2 regions of the Pelagibius sp. genome follow, and region 2 is predicted to be linked to the other one. Evidence: riboswitches for the same ligand, from Rfam matches in the RefSeq annotation. Region 2 holds a riboswitch; the other holds the start of a gene.

Evidence for each region. Region 2 has a riboswitch for cobalamin ahead of ACP146_RS10395 (DUF1636 family protein). Riboswitches for the same ligand answer to the same signal wherever they lie in the genome.
Region 1: another riboswitch for cobalamin. It lies ahead of ACP146_RS04345 (energy-coupling factor ABC transporter permease); the one in region 2 lies ahead of ACP146_RS10395 (DUF1636 family protein).

Annotation. Positions count from the first base shown of each region.
Region 1 is NZ_OZ252224.1:889,711-897,067, forward strand. Features, by position in the region: gene ACP146_RS04340 (TRAP transporter permease) at 1-1,436, shown strand, start outside; gene ACP146_RS04345 (energy-coupling factor ABC transporter permease) at 1,541-2,224, opposite strand; cobalamin riboswitch at 2,274-2,486, opposite strand; gene ACP146_RS04350 (hypothetical protein) at 2,566-2,781, opposite strand; gene ACP146_RS04355 (AEC family transporter) at 2,871-3,815, shown strand; gene ACP146_RS04360 (IS630 family transposase) at 4,033-4,980, shown strand; gene ACP146_RS04365 (hypothetical protein) at 4,987-5,484, opposite strand; gene ACP146_RS04370 (DUF6152 family protein) at 5,512-5,910, opposite strand; gene ACP146_RS04375 (O-acetylhomoserine aminocarboxypropyltransferase) at 6,805-7,357, shown strand, end outside.
Region 2 is NZ_OZ252224.1:2,170,686-2,178,042, forward strand. Features, by position in the region: gene ACP146_RS10380 (FecCD family ABC transporter permease) at 1-941, opposite strand, end outside; gene ACP146_RS10385 (ABC transporter substrate-binding protein) at 982-1,929, opposite strand; gene ACP146_RS10390 (ABC transporter ATP-binding protein) at 1,944-2,756, opposite strand; gene ACP146_RS10395 (DUF1636 family protein) at 2,753-3,175, opposite strand; cobalamin riboswitch at 3,272-3,488, opposite strand; gene parE (DNA topoisomerase IV subunit B) at 3,579-5,570, opposite strand; gene ACP146_RS10405 (acyl-CoA thioesterase) at 5,744-6,193, shown strand; gene ACP146_RS10410 (hypothetical protein) at 6,190-6,564, shown strand; gene ACP146_RS10415 (transglutaminase-like cysteine peptidase) at 6,571-7,224, opposite strand.

The sequences.
Region 1 (7,357 bases), 1.3 Mb from region 2:
CGGCGATCACCTGGCAGCGGTTCTTCAGCCAGGTTTACACCGACGCCGGCATTCTTGGACCGACGACCGCCGTCTCTTCGACTTACATCATTCTGTTCATCATCTTCGCCGCATTTCTCCAGGCCTCCAAGGTCGGCGCCTATTTCGTCAACTTTGCCTTTGCGGCGGCTGGCCGGGCGCGTGGCGGTCCGGCCAAGGTGGCGATCTTTGCCAGCGGCCTGATGGGTATGATCAACGGCACGTCGGCCGGCAACGTGGTCGCCACCGGCTCCCTTACCATCCCGCTGATGAAGAAGGTCGGCTATCACCGCAAAACCGCCGGCGCCATCGAGGCTGCGGCCTCCACCGGCGGACAGATCATGCCCCCCATCATGGGTGCCGGCGCCTTCATCATGGCGGAGATCACCGGTATTCCTTACACCGACATCGCGGTCGCGGCGATCATTCCGGCGATCCTCTACTTCGTGTCGATCTACTTCATGGTTGATTTCGAGGCGGCGAAGCTCGGTATGCGGGGGATGCGCGACGACGAGCTGCCGAAGCTGCGCGAGATGATGCGGCGTGTCTTCCTTTTCCTGCCGATCATCATCCTGATCGCAGCGCTGTTCATGGGCTATTCGGTTATCCGCGCCGGTACCCTGGCAACGGCTGCCGCCGCAGTGGTGAGCTGGCTTACCCCCTATCGCATGGGGCCGCGTTCCATCGCCAAGGCGTTCGAGATTGCCGGTATCATGTCGGTGCAGATCATCGCCGTCTGCGCCTGCGCCGGTATTATCGTCGGGGTTATCTCTCTGACCGGCGTCGGTGCGCGCTTCTCAAACCTGCTGCTGGGGCTTGCCGAGGCATCGCAGCTCCTGGCGTTGTTCTTCGCCATGTGCATAGCTATCCTGCTCGGCATGGGCATGCCGACAACCGCTGCTTACGCGGTGGCCGCATCGGTTGTGGCACCCGGACTGATCGAACTGGGCATCCCGGCCCTGACGGCCCACTTCTTCGTCTTCTACTTCGCGGTCGTTTCCGCGATAACGCCGCCGGTCGCCCTGGCATCCTATGCCGCCGCCGGTATCTCCGGCGCCAACCCGATGGAGACCTCGGTCGCCTCGTTTAAGATCGGCATTGCCGCTTTTATCGTACCCTTCATGTTCTTCTACAACTCGGCGATCCTGATGGAGGGGGGTACCTTTGAAATCGGGCGGGCGCTGATAACGGCGGTGTTCGGCGTTTTCCTGCTGTCGGCCGGAGTACAGGGGTGGTTTCTGGGTGCGCGCGCCGTCTGGTTCCTGCGCCTCGCCCTGCTCCTTGCGGCGCTCTTCATGATCGAGGGCGGGATTCTGTCCGACATAATCGGCGTCGGCCTGGCCGCCGCGGCCCTGTTTATTCAGCGGGTCATCAAACCGACGCCGGGCGCTGTGCTGCCCGTTCGCGGTCCGGATTGACGGGAGGACCGTTCGACCGCTCTGCTCTGGCCCGCTGCCGGGCCCCAGCGCTGGGGCCCGGCGTCGCCGGCTGCGGCGCGATGGTCGGCGTCAGGTCGCCCCGATCAGGTTGCTGGGTGATGCAGTCGGTTGTAGAGCAGACGGTTCTGGCTGAAAGGCGCCAGCGTCTTGGCGGCCGCCAGTACGGCAAGATCGGCCAGTGGTTCCAGCACGACCACCAGCATGTAGGCGCCGCTGAAAGAGGCAACCGCGGTGAGGTTCGCCGCGCCGAAGCCGCTGCCGTAGAAGGCCCAGAAGGCGACCCAGGCGACGATGCCGCCCTGATAGGCGGTGGAAAGCGCCAGCGCCTGCCAGTACTTCACCTCGACGTAGGGCGTCTGCGACGGAATGATCTTCTTGGCCAGAAGGCTCACTGCCCAGAGCGGGACGATCAGCGTGGTGATGTTGACGAAGTATTGCGGCAGATCCGCAGGGGCGAAAAGCACGCCCTGAAGCAGCAGGCCCGCCGCCAGGCCGATCGCTGCGGGACCGGCGCCGAAAATGAGATAGAGGGTCGAACCGAGAATGAAATGGACCTCTGACACGCCGACCGGATAATGCGGCAGCAGCTCGAAGAAACAGAAGACCAAGGCCGTCGTGAAGACGGAACGCAGTGCCAGCGCGGCGACGCCGCCGTCGCGGCGGATGGTATCCATGGCTAGCTTGGCGGCCAGCCCGAAGGAGGCCGCGGCGGTTGCGTAGCTGAGGACGATCTTGGCGCCGTCCACGACGCCGGGTTCGATGTGCATGATTGCTCCTTTCCGCACCCACCGTGCGGTTTGTTTTGATTTGGCGCGGAAGCGCCGGATTTTGATGGCAGGTCTCCTGGCTTGCGGTTGATCGCTTCACCCGCCTTCCCGGCCGCTATGGCCAGTGGCATTCCGGGTTTCGCTCGCCGCTCACAGTTGCGGGGGCAGCCACGGTCTTGGTCCCTGATGGGTACGCCTCACCGTGTTCCCTTTTCATCCGCCTTACGCTCGTATCGGCAGAACCATCGGGGAAAGATTCCGCCAAAAAAGGAATCACTGCAAGGTTTGTGTCGCTGCCCGGTTCACCTCAGGCCCCGGTTCACCTCAGGCCCCGGTCCGCCTCAGGCGCCGATGCGCCGGCGGCTGCGCCAGAACAGCAGCCAGCCGATTGGGCCCAGCAGCAGGACGAGGACCAGCCAGCCGACCCGCGGACCGAGGGGGCAACCGCTGCCCGGTGGTGGGCGCCAGCTGCCGGCGCGGCGCGACAGCACCACATGGGCGAGGGGCAGCAGATAGCCGAAACCGAGAATAAGCCAAGCCGTGAGTTTTGGATCCATGACTGCTATCTTGACCCATCGCGGGTCCCGGCTCCAGCCGGATCGGGCCGGACCGCGGGCGTTTCTGCAAGGATAGTTACCCTCCCGTCATGCAAAGCATTCTCGAAACGGTATTGCCGATCTTCGGCCTGATCCTCTGCGGCTACGTGGTCGGCCGCCGGGGCTGGATGAGCGAGGAGGCGATCAAGGGCCTCAACACCTTCGTTTTTTATCTGGCCATTCCGGCGCTGCTGTTCCGAGCCATGGCGCGCGGCCCCGGCCTGATCGAGATTTCCATCGTCGGCGCCTACATGAGCGCGATTTTGGTGACTTTCGTGCTGGCGCTTCTCGTCTCCGGCCTGCTGTTCCGCACCAACTTGGCGGAGCGGGCGCTTTTCGGCATGGGATCGACCTTCTCGAACACCGTGCTGCTCGGCATTCCGCTGATCTTCACCGCTCTCGGCGACGCCGGCGGGGTGCAGTTGATGCTGATCATCACCTTTCACTCCATCGTCATTTTCCCGGTCATCACGGTGCTGATCGAACTGGGCCTCGGCGCCGGCCAGGGCTGGCGCAGTCTGGCGGTCAACACGGTGAAGGCGCTGGCGGTGAACCCCATCATCCTGGCGCTGGTGGCGGGCATCGCCTACGGCGCTTCCGGCCTTGCGCTGCCGGGGCCGGTCGATCGTTTCGCGGTGCTGCTCGGCGCGGCGGCGGCGCCCTGCGCGCTCTTTGCCCTGGGGGCCACGCTCACCGCCTTTACCATTGCAGGCGACCTGAAGGAAACCCTGGCCATCGTCTTCATGAAGCTCTTCATCCATCCGGCGATCATGGCGGTCATGGCCTTCTACGTCTTCGACCTGACGCCGCTGGCTGCTGCGGTCGCCATCCTGACCGCGGCCATTCCCTCCGGCGCCAACGTCTTCATCATGGCCCGGCAGTACAACATCTATCTCGCCCGCTCGGCCTCCGCCGTGCTGATCTCCACGGCCCTGGCGGTGGTGACACTCTCGATCCTGTTGGCGGTTCTGAAGGCAGATCTTTTAGCCGTCTGATATCTTTCACGGTTTAACGGCACCGGTCCGCTCCCCCTCCCGACCACCCATAGGATACTGATGTTGGGTGGCCGGGAGGGGGAGCGGGCTGGAACCGCTTCGACGTAAGTCGAAAATGCGCCTAGAGCGTTTCACGCATTGATTGAATCGGAATGTGGGTTCCCAGGGGCGCGGATTTGTGATTCAAGCTTTCTACTGGAGTAGGAGGCCAGCATGCATGACGCGACCCTATTCGAATGACCTTCGTGAGCGCGCGATAGCGGCCCTGCAAGCAGGCGAGAGCTGTCGTGTGGTTGCCAAGAGGTTCGGTGTGGCAGTGTCTTCAGTGGTGAAGTGGCATCAGCGCTATCGGGCGACGGGTAGCGTTGCGCCAGGCAAGGTTGGCGGTCACCGTCGTCGGCTTCTGGAGCCGCATCGGGCGTTCATCGTGGAACGGATCGAGCAGACCCCGCACCTGACCCTGCACGGCTTGAAGGACGAGTTGGCCGCGCGCGGGGTCAAGGTCTCCCACAATGCGGTCTGGCTGTTCCTGCGCCGCGAGGGATTGCGCTTCAAAAAAACGCTGTTCGCTCTTGAGCAGACGCGCGTCGACATCGCCCGGCGGCGATGGCGCTGGAAGTCCTGGCAGAGCCGGCTCGATCCCCAGCGCCTCGTCTTCATCGATGAGACCTGGATCAAGACCAATATGGCGCCGCTGCGCGGTTGGGGACCAAAGGGCAAGCGCCTGCGCGGCTTTGCCCCGCAAGGCCGTTGGCGCACCATGACCTTCCTGGCGGCCCTCAGGTGCGATGGCCTGACCGCTCCTTGCGTCTTCGACGGCCCGATCAACGGCCAGGCATTTCGCGCCTACGTCGACCAGCTACTCCTGCCCACCTTGAGGCCCGGCGACATCGTCGTGATGGACAACCTCGGCAGCCACAAATCCAAGGCCGTCCGAGCCGCCATAAAGGCCGCCGGCGCACGGCTCTGGTTCCTGCCACCCTACTCGCCCGACCTCAACCCCATCGAGCAGGCCTTCGCCAAAATCAAACACTGGATGCGCCTTGCCCAACGCCGAAGCACCGATGACACCTGGCGCCACCTCGGCCAGCTCCTCGCAACCATCCAGGCACAGGAATGCGCCAACTACTTCCAAAACGCTGGATATGCTTCCGTCAAAACGTGAAACGCTCTAGATGTAAGCGAGGAAACGGCCGCAGAGGATGACGGCCAGCCAAAGCAGCAGAGAGAGGCCGCCGGCGAGCCTCAGCCGCGCGCTGTTCATGGCCATCTCCGGCACCTGGGCCAGGGTCCAGTCGGCGGCGCGGCGCAGCAACAGGGCGTTGGCGACAGCCGCCAGAATCAACAGCAGCTTCACCTGGAACAGCGGCGTGGCGGCATACTTGGCGGCACTGACCGAGAACAGCAGCAGCCCGGTGAAGAGGGAGAGACTCAGTCCCGAAACCGCCACCGGCAGCAGAATCCGGGCCAGCGGCCTGATCGGCTCGTCCCGCCACAAGCCGAGCAGGCGCAGGTCAAACGACAGGATCGCGCCGAACAGCAGCGCAAGGCCCAGGATGTGTCCGGCGTTGACCAGCGGATAGACCCAGCGCGAGGTCCGCAGTGCGGTCGGCAAGGCCATGTTCTGCAGCGCCGTCAGCGCTTCCGTGAGCGTTACCCCGAGTTCCATCCGGAGCCGGCCTTAACGGGCGTGGGCTCAGTCGCGGTCCGGGTAGAGGTCGTAGGTTTCGCCATCGATGATGACGCGCTCGGCCTTCACCCGCTTGTCTGCCGGATCGGCGGCGCGCTCGCCGGAGATCGTGACTTCGGTGCCGACCGCCAGCATCTCGTCCTTCAGACCGGCACGCTCGTTGCGCCAGGGCTGGCCGACCTCCACCGTCCAGATCTCGCCTTCCGCATCGACGGTCAGCACGCCGTGGGGGTTGCCGAGCTGTACGGTCTTTATGTAGCCGACCAGTTCGAAGTTTCCGCCCTCGGTCCAGCGCCAGCCGTGATGGGCGAGGGCTGCCGGTGCGCCCAGGATGGTGCTGCCCAAGGCAGCCGCAGCCAGGACCAGGCTGCTGTGGCTCAAAAACTTCCGCCGCGTCGTCATCATGTTCGTGCCTCCGTTCGGGTGTTGAGCCTCTGCGGCGGGTCCCGCCATGGCCTGTCTTTGGTTAACAGTTAGGGCTCACGCAGGCCCGGAACCAGCGCAAATTAACGCTCTTGGGTCGATTCGTTTTCTCTGCCGAGCGATGGCGATCTGGCCTAAAGGATTGATTTTCCGCCACTTTAAGTCTCTCTGAGGCCGATTGTTCAACCGGCAATGATATCGTTAACGCTTTTTTAGGAATTCGAGACTAATTTTAGACACAGACGGCCTGGCAAGCCCTCCCCGGGTCCTCCTGGGTCGTCTTTCGGATGTTTATCCGTTCCTTGTAACGCCTCCCTGTTAAACTTGCCGCCGGGTTCGCCCCGGCGGTTTTTCTTTGTGCCCGCTTTGGCCGGCATCAAGTGGCGTTGCGCGGCCCAGCCCACTCTCTGAAGCTTCGACGCTTAAGCTGTATTCAAGCGCCATCTTCTTCCATTAATTGTAGCTGGCATGAGCCGGTTCCCTGAAGTCGGATTCTGCCCGTCTCGACAGCAAACAAGCACCATCGATTGCGGACAGCCGAAGTATCGCGCAAGTCACGATTTGAGGGACTTTGCATCGGCGAAAGGGCTTTCTTTCAACGCGTTAATGATTCTCCGCTTGACCGTCAGGTGGACCCTGGTAGTGTTTGCGACGGCAAGTTGACAGGGTAGAACATAAACAAGGGGAGGGGCCACGATCCGTCTGGATCGAAGGCCCTCCTTCAATTTTGGGCCCTGGTTTTCGCCCCGCCGAATCTTCCACAAAACCAGTTTTTGAACGTCGCTTTCAGCGACGTTTTGCTGTGCCCGGCGAATTCTGGCTGCGTCGCTTCGGTCTGTTTGTGTAAGCTTCAGCGCAAACCAACGGAGGCCAGCCGTGGCGGACCCAAAGTTCCTGAAATTCGATACGCTTTCACTCCATGCCGGTCAGCAGCCAGACCCGGTGACCGGTGCCCGGGCAGTGCCGATCTACCAGACGACTTCTTACGTCTTCCGCGACACCGATCAGGCCGCCGCGCTGTTCAATCTGGAGCGGGCCGGCCATATCTACAGCCGTATTTCCAACCCCACGGTGGCGGTGCTGGAAGAACGCATTGCCGCCCTGGAACTGGGGGTCGGGGCCATCGGCACCGCCTCCGGCCATGCGGTGCTGCATCTGGCGGTTGCCACGTTGATGGGCCAGGGCGGGCATATCGTGGCCTCGTCGTCGCTCTACGGCGGCTCGATCAACCTCTTCACCCATACCCTGCCGCGTTTCGGGATCACCACGACCTTCGTCAATCCCCGCGATGTCGGGGCCTTTCGCGACGCCATCCGCCCGGAAACCCGGCTGGTTTTTGCCGAGGGCCTGGGCAATCCGGGCCTGGAGGTGCTGGACATTCCAGCGGTGGCCGAGGTCGCCCATGCCGCCGGCCTGCCGCTGATGATCG
Region 2 (7,357 bases):
AAGCTTGCGCCGATCGACGCGGTGACGATCCCGATCGGGAGCTCTTGAGGGGCAAGCAGCACGCGTGAGGCGAGATCGCTGGCCAAAAGCAGCAAGGCGCCAAAGAGCGCGCTGAGCACAAGGCTGGCGCGGTGCAGCGGCCCGACCAAAGCCCGCGCCATGTGCGGCACCATCAGCCCGACGAAGCCGATCACACCGGTTACCGAGACAAAGATGGCTGTCGAGAAGGCTGCGGCGAGAAAGACTTGCAGGCGAAAGCTGTTTGCGTTTACGCCCAGGCTGTTTGCCGTCAACTCACCGCCCAAAAGTGCGTCCAGATGACGGTGACGCGCCACAGCGAAGACCAGGAGCGCGGCAAAACCAAAGAGGACAAGGGGCAGGTTTTCCCAGCGTGCCAGGCCGAGTCCGCCGAGGCTCCAGAACAGGACCGAGTGAGCGGCGCGCTGATCGCCGGCAAAGACCATGTAGTTGGTTGCGGCTGTGAAAAGAAAAGAGACCGCCAGGCCGGCGAGCACAAGCTTTTCCGGCCCCTGAAAGCCCATACGCCGGACCAACGCGAGAACGATCAGCGCCGCCAGCATGCCCCCGCAGAAGGCCGCAAGCGGCAGGGTCCAGATACCGAGCCGGTCGCCGGTGACGGTAATGACAAAGACCGCGCCGGCCGCGGCGCCGGACGAAAGACCGAAGAGAAACGGGTCCGCCAGATCGTTGCGCGTGACGGTTTGCAGCAGGCAACCAACCATCCCGAGACCGCCGCCGACCAAGATTGCAAGCAGGGCACGCGGTGTTCGCAGGTCAATAACGATACGGTCGACCGGCGTGGTCCCGGCTCCTTCCGCCAAGCCGAGTGCCCGTGCGAAGGCAGCAAGGAGATCCGCGACAGGGATGGGGGTGGCGCCCCAGCCGACGGACAGCAGTGCCAGGGCCACAAGCCCCGCCACTCCCGCCGCCGCTGTGAAGGAGAGGCGGATCACAGGCCGATCAGAAGGCTTTGGGATTCATCGCTTCTGCAATCTTGGCGATGGCGGCGATGTTTGCAGGGCCGGGCGTCAGTTCCTCATAGCGAAGCGCAACGAAGCGTTCGGCCTTGACCGCATCGGTTTCCTTCATGGCCGGATGGGACCGCAGCCAGTCGAGAAGGCCCTGGGCGCCGGTACCCTGCTGATAGTCGAGCAAAATCAGAAACTGGGGATTTGACGCGGCGACGGCTTCCCACGACGACCGTCCCCAACTCGTTTCCATGTCGCCGGTGACGTTGACGCCGCCGGCAGCTTCGATCATCGCGTTGACAAGGGCGTACTTGCCTGCAGTGAAGGGTTTGTCCTCACCTGAGTCGAACAGGAACACCCGGGTTCCCTTCGCATCACCAATCTTGGCCGTGATGTCCGCAAGCTGGGCTTGCCAGCCCTCCACCAGCGCTTCGGCTTCGGCGCGCTTGCCGAAGACGGCGCCCAGACGCAGAACGTCTTTGTAGAGCAGATCCATGGAGGCCGGTGGTTGGGATTTCTTCAGGTGGATGCAGCTTTCAGAGAGGATCAGGGTCTTGATGCCGTGGGGGGCAAGCGTGTCGGGGGTGACGTCCCCGCCGGGCTTCATCCCATAGTACCAGCCGGCAAAGAAAGCGTCCGGGGCCGCCGCGACCAGCGTTTCGACCGTCGGGTACTTGGGTGCCAGTTCGGGGATAGTGCCCCTCTTGATCTCGAACTCCGGGCTTGTTTTGTACCAGCCCGAGATTCCAGTCACGCCGACCATCCGGTCCTGAAGGCCGAGCGCAAAGGCCATCTCGGACATATTGATGTCGTGGACGACCATGCGCTCTGGTGCCTTCTCGAAAGTCAGAGGTTCTCCGCAGTTGTCCACCGTCACCGGAAAGGCCTGGGCCGTGCCCGCGACTGCGAGGCTGAACAGGGTAGGCAAGAGGTACTTCATCGAACGAACTTCCTTCAATTTGAGGCGGAATGATTGTTGCTGACGGGGATATCCAGGACGGAAACCACGCGGTCCTCCGTCGGATGGGCCAGATGCAAGAAATCGACACCGAAGACCTGGTGCACCGCTTGCGCGGTCAGTACGTCTGCGGTGCGCCCGGCGGCCACCACACGGCCGCGGTTCATGAGAAGCGTGTGGCTGGCAAGCTTGGGGATCAGCGCCAGTTCGTGCAGCACACACAGACTGGTGATGCCGCGGGCGAAAAGAAGGGACAAGAGCGTCCCCTTGGCCTTCGGATCCAAGTGGTTGGTGGGTTCGTCCAGAAACAGGATGTCCGGTTTCTGGCATAGCGCACGCGCCACCGAGGCGCGTTGCAGTTCGCCGCCTGAGATCTGTCCGAGAGGGCTCGATTCCTTGCCAGCAAGCCGAAGCTCTGCGATTGCTTCTTCGATTGCGTGTTCATTTTCCGCGCGTGAGGCTTTTGTCCTGTGCGGGATGCGGCCAAGGGCAACGTAATCGTAGACGCTCAGCCGACGATCCGGTTCGTCCAGTTGACCGACATAGGCAATCCTGCGGGCGCGCTGCAGCGGTGTGTAGTCTTTGAAAGGTCTGCCGCAGAGGTGAAGCGAGCCCTTTGTCGGGGCCAGCAGGCCGGCCAGCATGCGCAGCAGAGTCGACTTGCCCGCGCCGTTGGGGCCTGCGATGGCCACCATATCACCGGCCCGGACGGTGGCACTTGCATCCACCACAAGGGCGTTGCCGGCGCCGGCCCGGTAGGTGAGCCCGCTGGCTTCAAGCACGGCTGGATTGCCGCACGAGTCCGTCATGGCGCGATCTCTCCATCGATACTGGTGAGGCTGTTCAGCGCGGGCACCCTGGCCAGCGTTTTTGTGGCGAGGGCGGCAGGCCGCTCGTCACAGCGGGTCCAGCCGTTGGCGGAAGTCTTATAGAGCCGCGCGAAAGCGACAAGCGCCTCTGTGTCGCTCGGCTCGATATCGCCAAACAGGTAGGTTGCCTTGCCGTCGCCCTGAAAGGCGACAGTAGCGGGGCGGTCGCAGCCGGCCATACAGGCAATGCCGATAACCGAAAAACTCTGCGATACGCCGTCACCAGCCGCGGTTCCGACAGCGGTCCGCAAGCTCCCGATCAGATCGTCGCCGGAATTCTCTCCGGTCTTCGGATGTCGGCAGGTTGTGCAGACGACGATACGATGGCTGCGGTCGGCGGGCTCGGAAGGGGTTGTCATGGCCAGTTCTGGTCTTTGCGTTCGGACGAGAACTGCGGAACAACCGGCAGAGCAAACAGTGCGTGCCATTCCATCCCTCGGAAACACCCCGTCCCGGTTTAGACTGTGGCGATGGCAGGTCTCCTGGCTCGCGGCTCGTCGCTTTGCACCCGCCTTCCCGACCCGTCGGATCAGTGGCTCTGTCAGGTGCTCGCTCACCGCTTACAGTTGCGGGGGCAGCCACGGTCTTGGTCCCTGATGGGTACGCCTCACCGTGTTCCCTTTTCATCCGCCTTACGTTCGTATCGGCAGAACCATCGGCTCGCACTTTGGGATAGTTTGCGTGCCGTTGCAATCAAATTGACGGGTTACCGGCAAGTGTTCCGCTATGGCGCTCCCCGACCGCGCCAATGACGCTAGCGGTTCAGACGTCGATCTCTTCGACGAAGCGGGCGTTCTCCTGAATGAAGGCGAAGCGGGCCTCGGGCTTGCGGCCCATCAGGCGCTCGATCATATCCGCCGCCTTCTTCTCCTCCGCCGCCGGGCTCTTGTCGCCTTCGGCGGCGATGGTCACCCGCAGCAGGGTGCGCTTGGCCGGGTCCATGGTGGTTTCCTTGAGTTGCCGCGCCGGCATCTCGCCCAGGCCCTTGAAGCGGCTGACGTCGATCTTACCGCGGCCCTTGAAGTGGGACTTCATAAGCTCGTCTTTGTCCGCGTCGTCCATGGCATAGACGCTTTCGCTGCCCTGGGTCAGGCGATAGAGCGGCGGTTGGGCCAGATAGAGGCGGCCGCTTTCGATGAGGCCGGGCATCTCGCGGTAGAAGAAGGTGATCAGCAAAGAGGCGATGTGGGCGCCATCGACATCGGCATCGGTCATGATGACGACGCGCTCGTAGCGCAGCTTGTCGATATCGAAGTTGCCGCGGGTGCCGCACCCCAGTGCCTGGGTAATGTCGGCGATTTCCTGGTTGGACTTCAGCTTGTCGGCCGAGGCGCTGGCCACGTTCAGGATCTTGCCGCGCAGGGGCAGCACGGCCTGGGTCTCGCGGGCGCGTGCCTGCTTTGCCGAGCCGCCAGCGGAATCGCCCTCGACCAGAAAAACCTCCGTTCCCTCCGAGCGGTTGCGGCTGCAATCCGACAGCTTGCCCGGCAGGCGCAGCTTGCGCGTCGCCGACTTGCGGTTCTGTTCCTTTTCCTGACGCCGGCGCAGGCGCTCTTCGGCGCGCTCGACGAAACGCTCCAGCAGCATGCGCGCGCGTTCCGGGTGGCCGGAGAGCCAGTGGTCGAAGTGGTCCTTGATGGAGGTTTCCACCAGCTTCGTCGCGGCTGCCGTTGCCAGCTTCTCCTTGGTCTGGCCCTGAAACTGTGGGTCGCGGATGAACAGCGACAACATGGCGCTGGCGCCGCCCAGGGCATCGTCCGAGGTGACCTGGCCGGTCTTCTTGTTGCCGGTCATCTCGCCGTAGGCCTTCAGACTCTTTAACAGGCCGGAGCGCAGGCCGGCTTCATGGCTGCCCCCTTCGGGTGTCGCCACGGTGTTGCAGTAGGAATTGAGGAAGCCGTTCTCGTCGGCGGGCCAGGTGATTGCCCACTCGACCCGGCCTTGGCCGTCGGGCAGCTTGGCCTCGCCCTCAAAGGGGTCGGGCGTCAGGGTCTTGCGTTTGCCCAGGGTCGCAGCGAGATAGTCGGAAAGACCATTGGGGAAGTGCAGGGTGTCGTTCTCCGGCACCTCGTCGCCCTTCGACAGCAGCTTCTTGTCGCAGGCCCAGCGGATTTCCACGCCGCGATAGAGGTAGGCCTTGGAGCGCGCCATGCGATAGAGCTGCGCCGGCCGGAAGGCTGCTTCCTCACCGAAGATCGTCGGGTCGGGATGGAACAGGATCGTGGTGCCGCGCCGGTTGTTGACCGGTTTGCCCTTGGACAGCTTGGTCTTGGGCTTGCCCTTGTTGTAGGTCTGTTCGTAGAGCTTCTTGTCGCGGGCGACCTGAATGATCAACTCGTCCGCCAGAGCGTTCACGACGGAGAGGCCGACCCCGTGCAGGCCGCCGGAGGTCTCATAGGCCTTTTGGGAGAATTTTGCACCGGAGTGCAGCGTCGTCAGGATCACTTCCAGGGCCGACTTGGGCTTGAACTTGGGGTGGGGGTCGACCGGGATGCCGCGCCCGTTGTCGGCGACCACCACTACGTTGCCTTCGTGCAGTTCCAGTTCGATGCGGCTGGCGTGGCCGGCGACGGCCTCGTCCATGGCGTTGTCCAGCACCTCGGCGACCAGGTGGTGCATCGCCCGCTCATCGCTGCCCCCGATGTACATGCCCGGTCGCCGGCGGACCGGCTCCAGCCCCTCCAGGACTTCGATATCCTTGGCGGAATAGTTGTCCGGTGATTTCTTCGATGTCGATTGAAAGAGGTCTGCCATCTTGGCCCGTATTCTGACTGAAGAACTGTTCTTGAAAGGTTTAAGTAGGCGACGATCCTGCCGCTGCCCGGGGGACGGCCGCTTGGCAAAAGAATCGCACTATACGGTATGGTACCTTATGTTGGTCCCCGATATCTAGTTGTGGAGAGGGGACTTGTCCATGCCCAAACGCTATGACGTCTGAGACATCCGGACCGGCCGGCCAACCGCGCGGCGCGCTCGCCACCCGTACGCTGGCGATGCCGGCCGACGCCAATCCCAGCGGCGATATCTTCGGCGGCTGGGTCTTGTCGCAGATGGATATTGCCGGCGGGATCACGGCCGGAACCTTTGCTGCAGGGCGCGTGGCGACGGTGGCGGTGGACGCCATGACCTTTCACCGCCCTGTCTATGTCGGCGATGTGCTCTGCACCTATGCCGATATCATCCGGCGCGGCCGCACCTCTCTGGCCATCCATATCGAAGCCTGGGCCCAGCGCGGGCGCCAGGGCGACCGGGTGAAGGTGACCCAGGGCGTTTTCACCTTTGTGGCGATCGATGACCAGGGCAAGCCACGGCCGTTACCGGAGGTCATGGTCAGCGGGACCGATCATCTGACAGACAAAGAGGAACCGGCTGCATGAGAAAAGCGATACTGGGTGCCTTGGCCGCGGCAGTCCTTGGCTTCTCCATTACGACCGCCCTGGCGGGCGAGGCCGATGTGATCGCCGTTGAGGCGGTGCAGGAGGGCGATAACACTTGGCGCTTCTCCGTCACCGTCCGCCATGCCGACGAGGGTTGGGATCACTATGCCGACCGCTGGCAGGTGGTGGCGCCGGACGGAACAGTGCTGGGTACGCGCGTGCTTTTGCATCCGCATGAGAATGAACAGCCTTTCACACGCTCGCTCGGCGGTGTGGTCATTCCCGAAGGTGTGGATCAGGTGGTCGTGCGCGCGCACGACTCGGTTCACGGCGACGGCGGCGCGGAGATCCAGGTGAAGCTGAAACGCTGACCGCGCTCAAGCTGTCGGCAGCTTGCGCCACAGGCCGAAAGGGGCCCCCGGGTCTTCCCGCGCGATCCAGCGGTAGGGGAGCCGGCGCCAGGGCTCCACGTGGCGGCGCCGGTTATCGAGGGCATAAACACCCCTGTCGCTGTGCACGAGCAATACCGCGTGCCCCTGGCCGCTCTCGATATGGCAGGCAGCCAGGGTTAGGGCCGAACGGGGCCAGCCGTATTTCTGACAGAGCGTGAACAGCTTGCGGATGGCGTAGTCCTCGCAATCGCCTTCCGACTCCACCAACTGCCAGCGGTCGGGTCCGTCTGGGCGAAAGCGGATCAGGCGATTGACCTGTTGGTGGACCAGGGCCAGCTCGACTTCGCGCGCGTGCGTCAGTGCCACGGGCGCCAGGGGCTCGGCCGAAAGATCGAGTTCCGGATGCTGTTTGATCAGTTTGAACCAGGCCGCCGGTGCCGCGCGAAATCCGGCCGCACGCATGGCGGAGGAGGGTGGCAAGGTAGCCGGCAGGGTGGTCAGGTTGGCGCCGCCGGGTGCAGGCAGTGCACAGGTCGCCGTGACGCCCGCAAGGACGCCGATCAGGCGGCGCCGGGAAAGGTCGGAGGGCTTAGCGGCGGACTCGGACGAGGCGTCGCGGTGGTTGTCTATGGAAGGCACGCTGGACTCCAGGCAATGGAATTGACTGCCGGAGTGATAGGCTAATTACTGTGGTTGAGGCGTGCTATATTGGAGGTGTTATTATGATATCAAAAAGAAAAAAGGATGTTATTTAAAATATATTAACTATCAA